3 regions of the Rhizobium sp. A37_96 genome follow, and region 1 is predicted to be linked to each of the others. Evidence: predicted binding sites of a transcription regulator. Region 1 holds the regulator's gene; each other region holds the start of a gene.
The links. The regulator LexA, encoded in region 1, represses DNA repair genes until DNA is damaged. The targets are predictions, from matches to a motif close to TGTTCNNNNTGTGTTCNG.
Positions count from the first base shown of each region.

Region 2: a site for LexA is predicted at 940-957, ahead of ACQZ6J_RS01640 (ATP-dependent helicase). Genes of this name have one in related genera too.
Region 3: a site for LexA is predicted at 1,374-1,391, ahead of ACQZ6J_RS22690 (ImuA family protein). Genes of this name have one in related genera too.

Region 1 covers NZ_JBNWDS010000013.1:181,203-183,404, reverse strand. The annotation lists gene ACQZ6J_RS26270 (ComEC/Rec2 family competence protein) at 1-817, shown strand, start outside; gene lexA (transcriptional repressor LexA) at 798-1,520, opposite strand; gene ACQZ6J_RS26260 (VOC family protein) at 1,940-2,202, shown strand, end outside.
Region 2 covers NZ_JBNWDS010000001.1:342,481-344,682, reverse strand. The annotation lists gene ACQZ6J_RS01640 (ATP-dependent helicase) at 1-887, opposite strand, end outside; gene ACQZ6J_RS01635 (efflux RND transporter periplasmic adaptor subunit) at 1,252-2,202, shown strand, end outside.
Region 3 covers NZ_JBNWDS010000010.1:108,653-110,854, reverse strand. The annotation lists gene ACQZ6J_RS22695 (Y-family DNA polymerase) at 1-360, opposite strand, end outside; gene ACQZ6J_RS22690 (ImuA family protein) at 401-1,351, opposite strand; gene ACQZ6J_RS22685 (metallopeptidase family protein) at 1,629-2,066, shown strand; gene ACQZ6J_RS22680 (DUF1737 domain-containing protein) at 2,135-2,202, opposite strand, start outside.

The DNA of each region.
Region 1 (2,202 bases):
AGCGATCGCCAAAACCGTGGCCGGCTGGGGAGGTGACATCACCTTCGGCCGCCAGCCTGCATGGCTGATGCCGACATTCATTGCCGGCTTCCTGATCATGAGCATGTTGCGAACCCGGCTTCGCCACCTGGGCCTACTATTGTCGCTCTTATCCGTTGGCGCGGCGGCATTCGGTCCCGGCGTGCCGAAGCCGGATCTGACGATCTCGGAGGATGGGGTTCTGGTCGCTCTGCGACAGGATGACATACTGGCGACCAATCGCGAACGGCCGCAGGCCTTCATCTTCGAACAATGGCAAAAGGCACTGGTTGCAACCGAACATCAGCCGCCCACCATCCTTCCTCGCGACAGCCGGCTTCCACAAATCAGCAAGACCGATCGTCATCGGCGATTAAGCACCGAGGAGCAGAACGCGGTCCGCAAGGCAATGGAAGACGCGCTTGACCAGACGATGCAGGGAAGCTTCGCCTGCCAGAAAGGCGCATGGTGCGTGGCGATGCTCGAAGACGGCGCCATGCTCGTCACCATAGAAAACGCGGCCTATTTGCCGCCGGCTTGCGATACGGCAAACATCGTCGTGACACCGATCCGCTTGCGGCTGGATCATTGCCGCTCCGGGGCGATGCTGATAACCGGCGCGACATTGCGGCAAACCGGATCCATCGAAATGGCATTCACAGGCGACAAACCCGTCGTTTCCGTGGCGTTCGAGAACCCGCAACGACCATGGACGCGGCATCGAACCTACGATTGGCGCACCGACAAATTCGGCGCGCCGATCCAGCCGGCGTCACCGCTCAGTGATAGCGCCGAATGAGGCCGACGAGCTTACCTTGCACCTTGACGCGGTCCGGCCCGAAAATGCGGGTTTCATAGGCCGGGTTGGCGGCTTCCAGTGCGATGGACGCACCCTTGCGGCGGAAGCGCTTCAGCGTCGCTTCCTCGTCGTCGACGAGAGCAACCACGATGTCGCCGGGGCTGGCTGTCGTCGAATTGCGAATGATGACGGTGTCGCCGTCGAAAATACCGGCGTCGATCATCGAATCCCCCCTGACTTCAAGCGCGTAGTGCTCGCCTGAGCCGAGCATATCGGCGGGAACGGTAATATCATGGGTATTGTTCTGGATGGCGGAAATCGGAACACCGGCGGCGATGCGCCCCATGACTGGAACCGATGCCGAACCGTTGTGATCGTCATTGGCGATCTTTGCCGGGGCGGGCGGTGCGACCGGCTGAGGCTTGCCGAGGCTGCCTTCGATGATACTGGGCGAGAAGCCGCGTCGCGGCTGCAGGCTCGGATTATAGGCCTCCGGCAGCTTTATCACCTCCAGCGCTCTCGCCCGATTCGGCAGCCGGCGGATGAAGCCTCGCTCCTCCAGTGCCGTAATCAGACGGTGAATACCGGACTTGGATGCCAGATCCAGCGCATCCTTCATCTCGTCGAAAGATGGCGGAACGCCGGATTCCTTCATGCGTTCGTGAATGAAGAGAAGCAGTTCCTGCTGCTTGCGCGTCAACATCGTCTTGGAACCCCAGAATCAAGAAAAAGTCGTGAAACAAATCCAGAACGGACACTATATGTTCCATATGTGTTCCGCAAGTACTTAAATTTCGGTAAAGCCTTGTTCGGACGATTAAATAATTACCACTGTCGAATGAACCGACTGAAAGCGCCAATGGATTGTTTCAGTTTTAATGTATTGATAAATATTGATAATTTTGAATTTGCGCCGTTTAGGACACTTTCGCTTGACCAAGGTGTCTCCCGCGTCGACGAACGGGATATTACGCCGGGTAAGCCAGCTACAGAATAGAATCAGCAATCACGTTTGCGAGATTGCGTTCCATCGGTGTCGCCCTATCTCCCGGTCTCTTGCTTCCATCTTGAATTCGATGATGGATGGGCGCAAATCTGCTCCCGTAGGGAAAAGGAGAAAGCATGGCGCCGTTGCCGCATCCGCTGGATCATCTCGTGCTGCCGACCGTCAACATCGCTCTGGCGCGCGAACGTCTCGGCAAGCTCGGTTTTACGGTCGCTCCGGACGCACGCCATCCTTTCGGCACGGAGAATGCCTGCGTCTTCCTGGCCGACAAGACCTATCTCGAACCTTTGGGCGTGGCGTCGCAGGAGCAGTGCGAGACGAGCGTCGCCGACGGGAATGTCTTCGTTGCGCGCGATCAGGCCTATCGTTTCCGAGTCGG
Region 2 (2,202 bases), on a different contig from region 1:
CAGCAGACATTCTGCAGCTCGCCCTTCGGCCGCTGCGCCAGCAGGCGAAGCCACATGTACTGCGCCGTGTTGGTGTCCTGATACTCGTCGACGAGGATATAGCGGAAACGCTGGTGATAGTCCTTCAGGATATCGGGGTTCCGCCGGAACATATTGATCGGATGCAGCAAAAGATCGCCGAAGTCGCAGGCGTTCAGCGTCTTCAGGCGGCTCTGATAGGCGGCATAGAGTTCGCGGCCCTTGCCATTGGCAAAGGCGCGGGCGTCACCCTCGGGAATATCGGCAGGGCTGAGGCCCTTGTTCTTCCAGGTGTCGATCATGCCGGCGAATTGCTTGGCCGGCCAGCGCTTGTCGTCCAGCCCCTCCGCCTGGATCAGTTGCTTGATCAGGCGGATGACATCGTCGGTATCGAGAATGGTGAAGCTGGAGGTAAGGCCGACCAGCTCCGCATGGCGGCGCAACAGCTTGACGCCGATCGAGTGAAAGGTGCCGAGCCAGGGCATGCCTTCGACTGCGCCGCCGACGAGCAGGGCGATACGTTCCTTCATTTCGCGCGCCGCCTTGTTGGTAAAGGTGACGGCGAGGATCTGGCTGGGGAAGGCGCGGTTGGTGGAGAGTATATGGGCGATGCGGGTGGTCAGCACGCGTGTCTTGCCGGTGCCGGCACCGGCAAGCACCAGAACCGGCCCGTCGAGCGTTTCGACCGCTTCAGCCTGCTCCGGATTGAGGCCGGAGAGATAGTCCGGCCGGCGACCGCTGTCGCGTGCCGCCATGGCGCGGGCCGCAATGCCGCCGCCGATGCCGCCGGCAGCCGGCGCGGAACGGCGCGGCGCCATGTGCTCCGGCTCCTCGTCAAAGAAGGGAATGTCGTCATGTCCAATGGTCATGCGGCCCAATGTAATGATTCTACCCTGAAAGGCAAAAGAAACGGGCCGAAATTAGAACAAAAAGTGCACATTCACAGGCGTGCCGCGCCTGCGGAAAGTTCGATTCGGGGCCTGAACGGGCTTGCGGATGCGCAAATGAAACGCCTCGTTGTCCACTTCAAGATTACAACTTTGTCATAATCCGCCCCAAAGCTTGCCGCATATGCTCAAAAACACGATATTGCAGCAAATCGGGCACAATCTTGCGTTATAGAACCGCCCGACATGAAATTTGGTCCCTTTAAGTGCGCTGGGTGTGACAGGGACCATACCAAAATCAACGACGCGATTTCATCGCCTCTGACACAACGAGCCGGAGACGTGCATGACCGCCTGGAAGCAGCTTTCCTTGTCTTTTCTTTTGCTGGTGGCAGGCATTGCCGCTGTCGTGGCTTTCGTGCCCGGCGCGACGGGCCTGCTGCAGAAAGCCGGGGTCCCCGAGACGCTCGTGGCAGCCATCACGCGCAACGGGGATGCCAGCGCCGGGAAGAGTGGCGATGCGGCCGGTGGCGGCGCGCGACGCGGTCAGAACATACCGCTCGTGGTGACGGAACCTGTCGTGAGCGGCATTGTCAACGACCGCCTCAGCGCGATCGGCACCGGCGATGCCATCCGCTCGGTTGCCGTCATGCCGCAGGCGGCAGGGACGATTCGGGAAATTCTCATCAAGTCCGGCGACAGGGTCAGGCAGGGGCAGGTGCTGGCGCGTCTTGACGATGACGAGCAGATCATCGCTCGTGGCCAGGCGGAAGTGGCGCTGAAGAGCGCTGCCGAGAAGGCGCAGCTCTACCACACCATCAAATCCAGCGTGTCCCGCATGGATGTCTTCGATGCCGAGATTGCCGAGCAGGGGGCGAAGCTGGCCCTGCAGTCGGCGGAGCTGGCGCTCTCGCGCCGCAACATCGTCGCGCCGATCGATGGGATTGTCGGCATCGTGCCTGTCGTCATCGGCGACAACGTCACGACGACGAGCAATATCGTGACGCTGGACGACCGTTCCGAAATCCTGGTGGACTACTGGGTGCCGGAACGCTTTGCCAACACCGTCAAGGTCGGCCAGCCGGTCGAGGCGACCTCGGTCGCACTGCCGGGGCGCGTCTTTTCCGGCGTCGTGGAAGCTGTCGACAATCGCGTCGATGGCGCCAGCCGGACGCTCCGCGTGCGCGGCCGCATCGACAACCCTTCCGACGAATTGCGGGCGGGCATGTCCTTCAATGTCGGCATGCGCTTTTCCGGTGAATCTTATCCCTCGGTCGATCCGCTTGCGGTCCAATGG
Region 3 (2,202 bases), on a different contig from region 1:
GCGGCTCTCCTCGAAGCGGGCGACCGCCCAGGAGAGGCCGGGCGCGGAGGAAATGGCGCCGCGCACGTCGAGCCCCAGCCGGGAAATCCGGATCAATATATCCTCGAGCAGCGCCTCCTCGCCGCCGAAGAGATGGGCGCAGCCGGTAATGTCGAGAAACAGGCCGTCCTTGCCGTCGATCGCCACCAGCGGCGTATAGCGGTCGCACCAGTCGGCGATCGCCTCCAGCAGCTTGCGGTCCGCGGCGAGGTCTTCCTCGACGACATCGAGATCGGGGCAGATCGCCTTCGCCTCGGCGACGCCCTGCCCCTGCTTCAAGCCGATCCTCTCCGCACGCTCGTTGAGTGCGGTCAGACGCATGGTGTTGTTGAGCTTGCCGGCACAGGCCAGCGGCGGCGCTTCAAGCCTGCCTGCCGAACGCCAGGACAGACCCCAGCGCTTGCGCGCGATCCGGTCGGTCGGCAGATGCGGGAAGGTCAGCGCCAGAATGCGCTGCGTGTTCGCCGGGAAAGGCAGGGCATTGAGTGTCGAGGATAGGGGCAAAGCGGCGGTCATGGGCATTCCACTCCAGGGTTATGGAAAGAGGCGCCGGGTTTCGGCTCTTTTCCAAGGTCAGACGAAAGGCCGGATGACCGATGCTGCCGCCAAGCACCGATCCATCCGGCAGGGGCCGCGCCTGTGCTGGCGCGGGTTCGACGGAAAAGCGGAAGAGGGCGCTGCTCGCTTCCTCCTCGCCTCCCTGCCGCAAGAGAAACAAGGGCCGCCCCGCCGCCTTGGCCCTGAGCGCCAGCCGCCGGCTTTCGGTCAGGCCGAAACGGGCCGGATTGCCGCGCACCTCCAGAATGACGACAGCAAAGGCAGCACTGCCAAGTGCGGCTTCCGCCACCCAGAGCGCGTCCTCCAGCTTGCGCGGCGACGCCTGCAGAAAGGCCGCCGGCTCCAGCCCGAAATCCCGGATGCCGATGGCATAGGGCAGGCCCGCCTCCATCGTGGCGACCGTATCGCCGATCCACAGGATCGGAGACGGGGCCGTATCCGTACCCGAAGCCTGCGCATGAAGCTGCGCGGCAAGCGCAAGGACAAAGCCGCTCGCCACCGCCGCATCGCGCAGGCCGAGCGAGCGGATTTCCGTGAGGGCGTCGAGAGGAATACCGCCCTGCATCGCCCCATCGAGATCCTCGACCCCGGTCGCAAGCAATGGCTGGGCAGCATCTACCGGCGCAGGCGCCTGCTTCTCCGCAAGCGCTTCACGCGCCGACGCGGCCAGTGCCGGTAGCGGCCTGCCTTCCAGTCGGGCAATGGTTTCACGCAGGGCAAAAAGCGTTTCCCGCGCCACGGCGGCCTCAGCCATGACGTTAGCTCCAGATCAATAATGTTCCTGTTATGTTCTTATGGATTCCAGAGGTCGGGAAAAGAGTCAACACCATTTTATGAGAAAATATTCCTGTGCCTGGAGTCGGGCGATTTTGAGCCCATGCGACCGGAAATCTGAATCCGCTCTAAAATCAAACGGGTAGAGCATGATCTCGTCCGAAAACCGCTCAAATACTTTTCGGCATCATGCTCTAATCCGCTCTCGTAAAAGCGGCGCAAAGTCTCTATATGACCAGCCAAGGAAGGAAGCATTCATGGCTCGCATTGACCAGAGCGAGGATTGGCGGGATCGCCACGCGCCCTCAATCAGCACATTCGAATCTCTGGCAATGGAGGCCTACAGCCACCTGCCGGATGAATTCCGCTCGCTCACCGGCAACCTCATCATCCTCATCGAGGATTTTCCCGATGACGACGTATTCGAGGATATGGCGCTGGAAACTCCCTTCGACCTGCTCGGCCTTTTCGAGGGCCGTGGCATATCGGAACGCTTCACCGCCCAGACCGGCGACATGCCGAACAAGATCCGCCTCTATCGCCGGCCGATCATCGATTACTGGGCTGAGAACGACGAAACCTTGGGCGACATCATCACCCATGTCCTGATCCACGAGATCGGCCACCATTTCGGCCTGAGCGACGAGGACATGGAGCGCATCGAGGAAAGCGCCGAGGAAGCGACGGATCGCTGACGGCATGCCCTGACCGCAAGACGGTCAGGGAGAGGCATAAAACCTTTTATAAGGCGATTAAGCCCAGCTTACTGCTCTGAAAGCTTCATATCCGGATCGTAATCCTTGCCGGCGACTTCCTTGACGACGGCCTGGC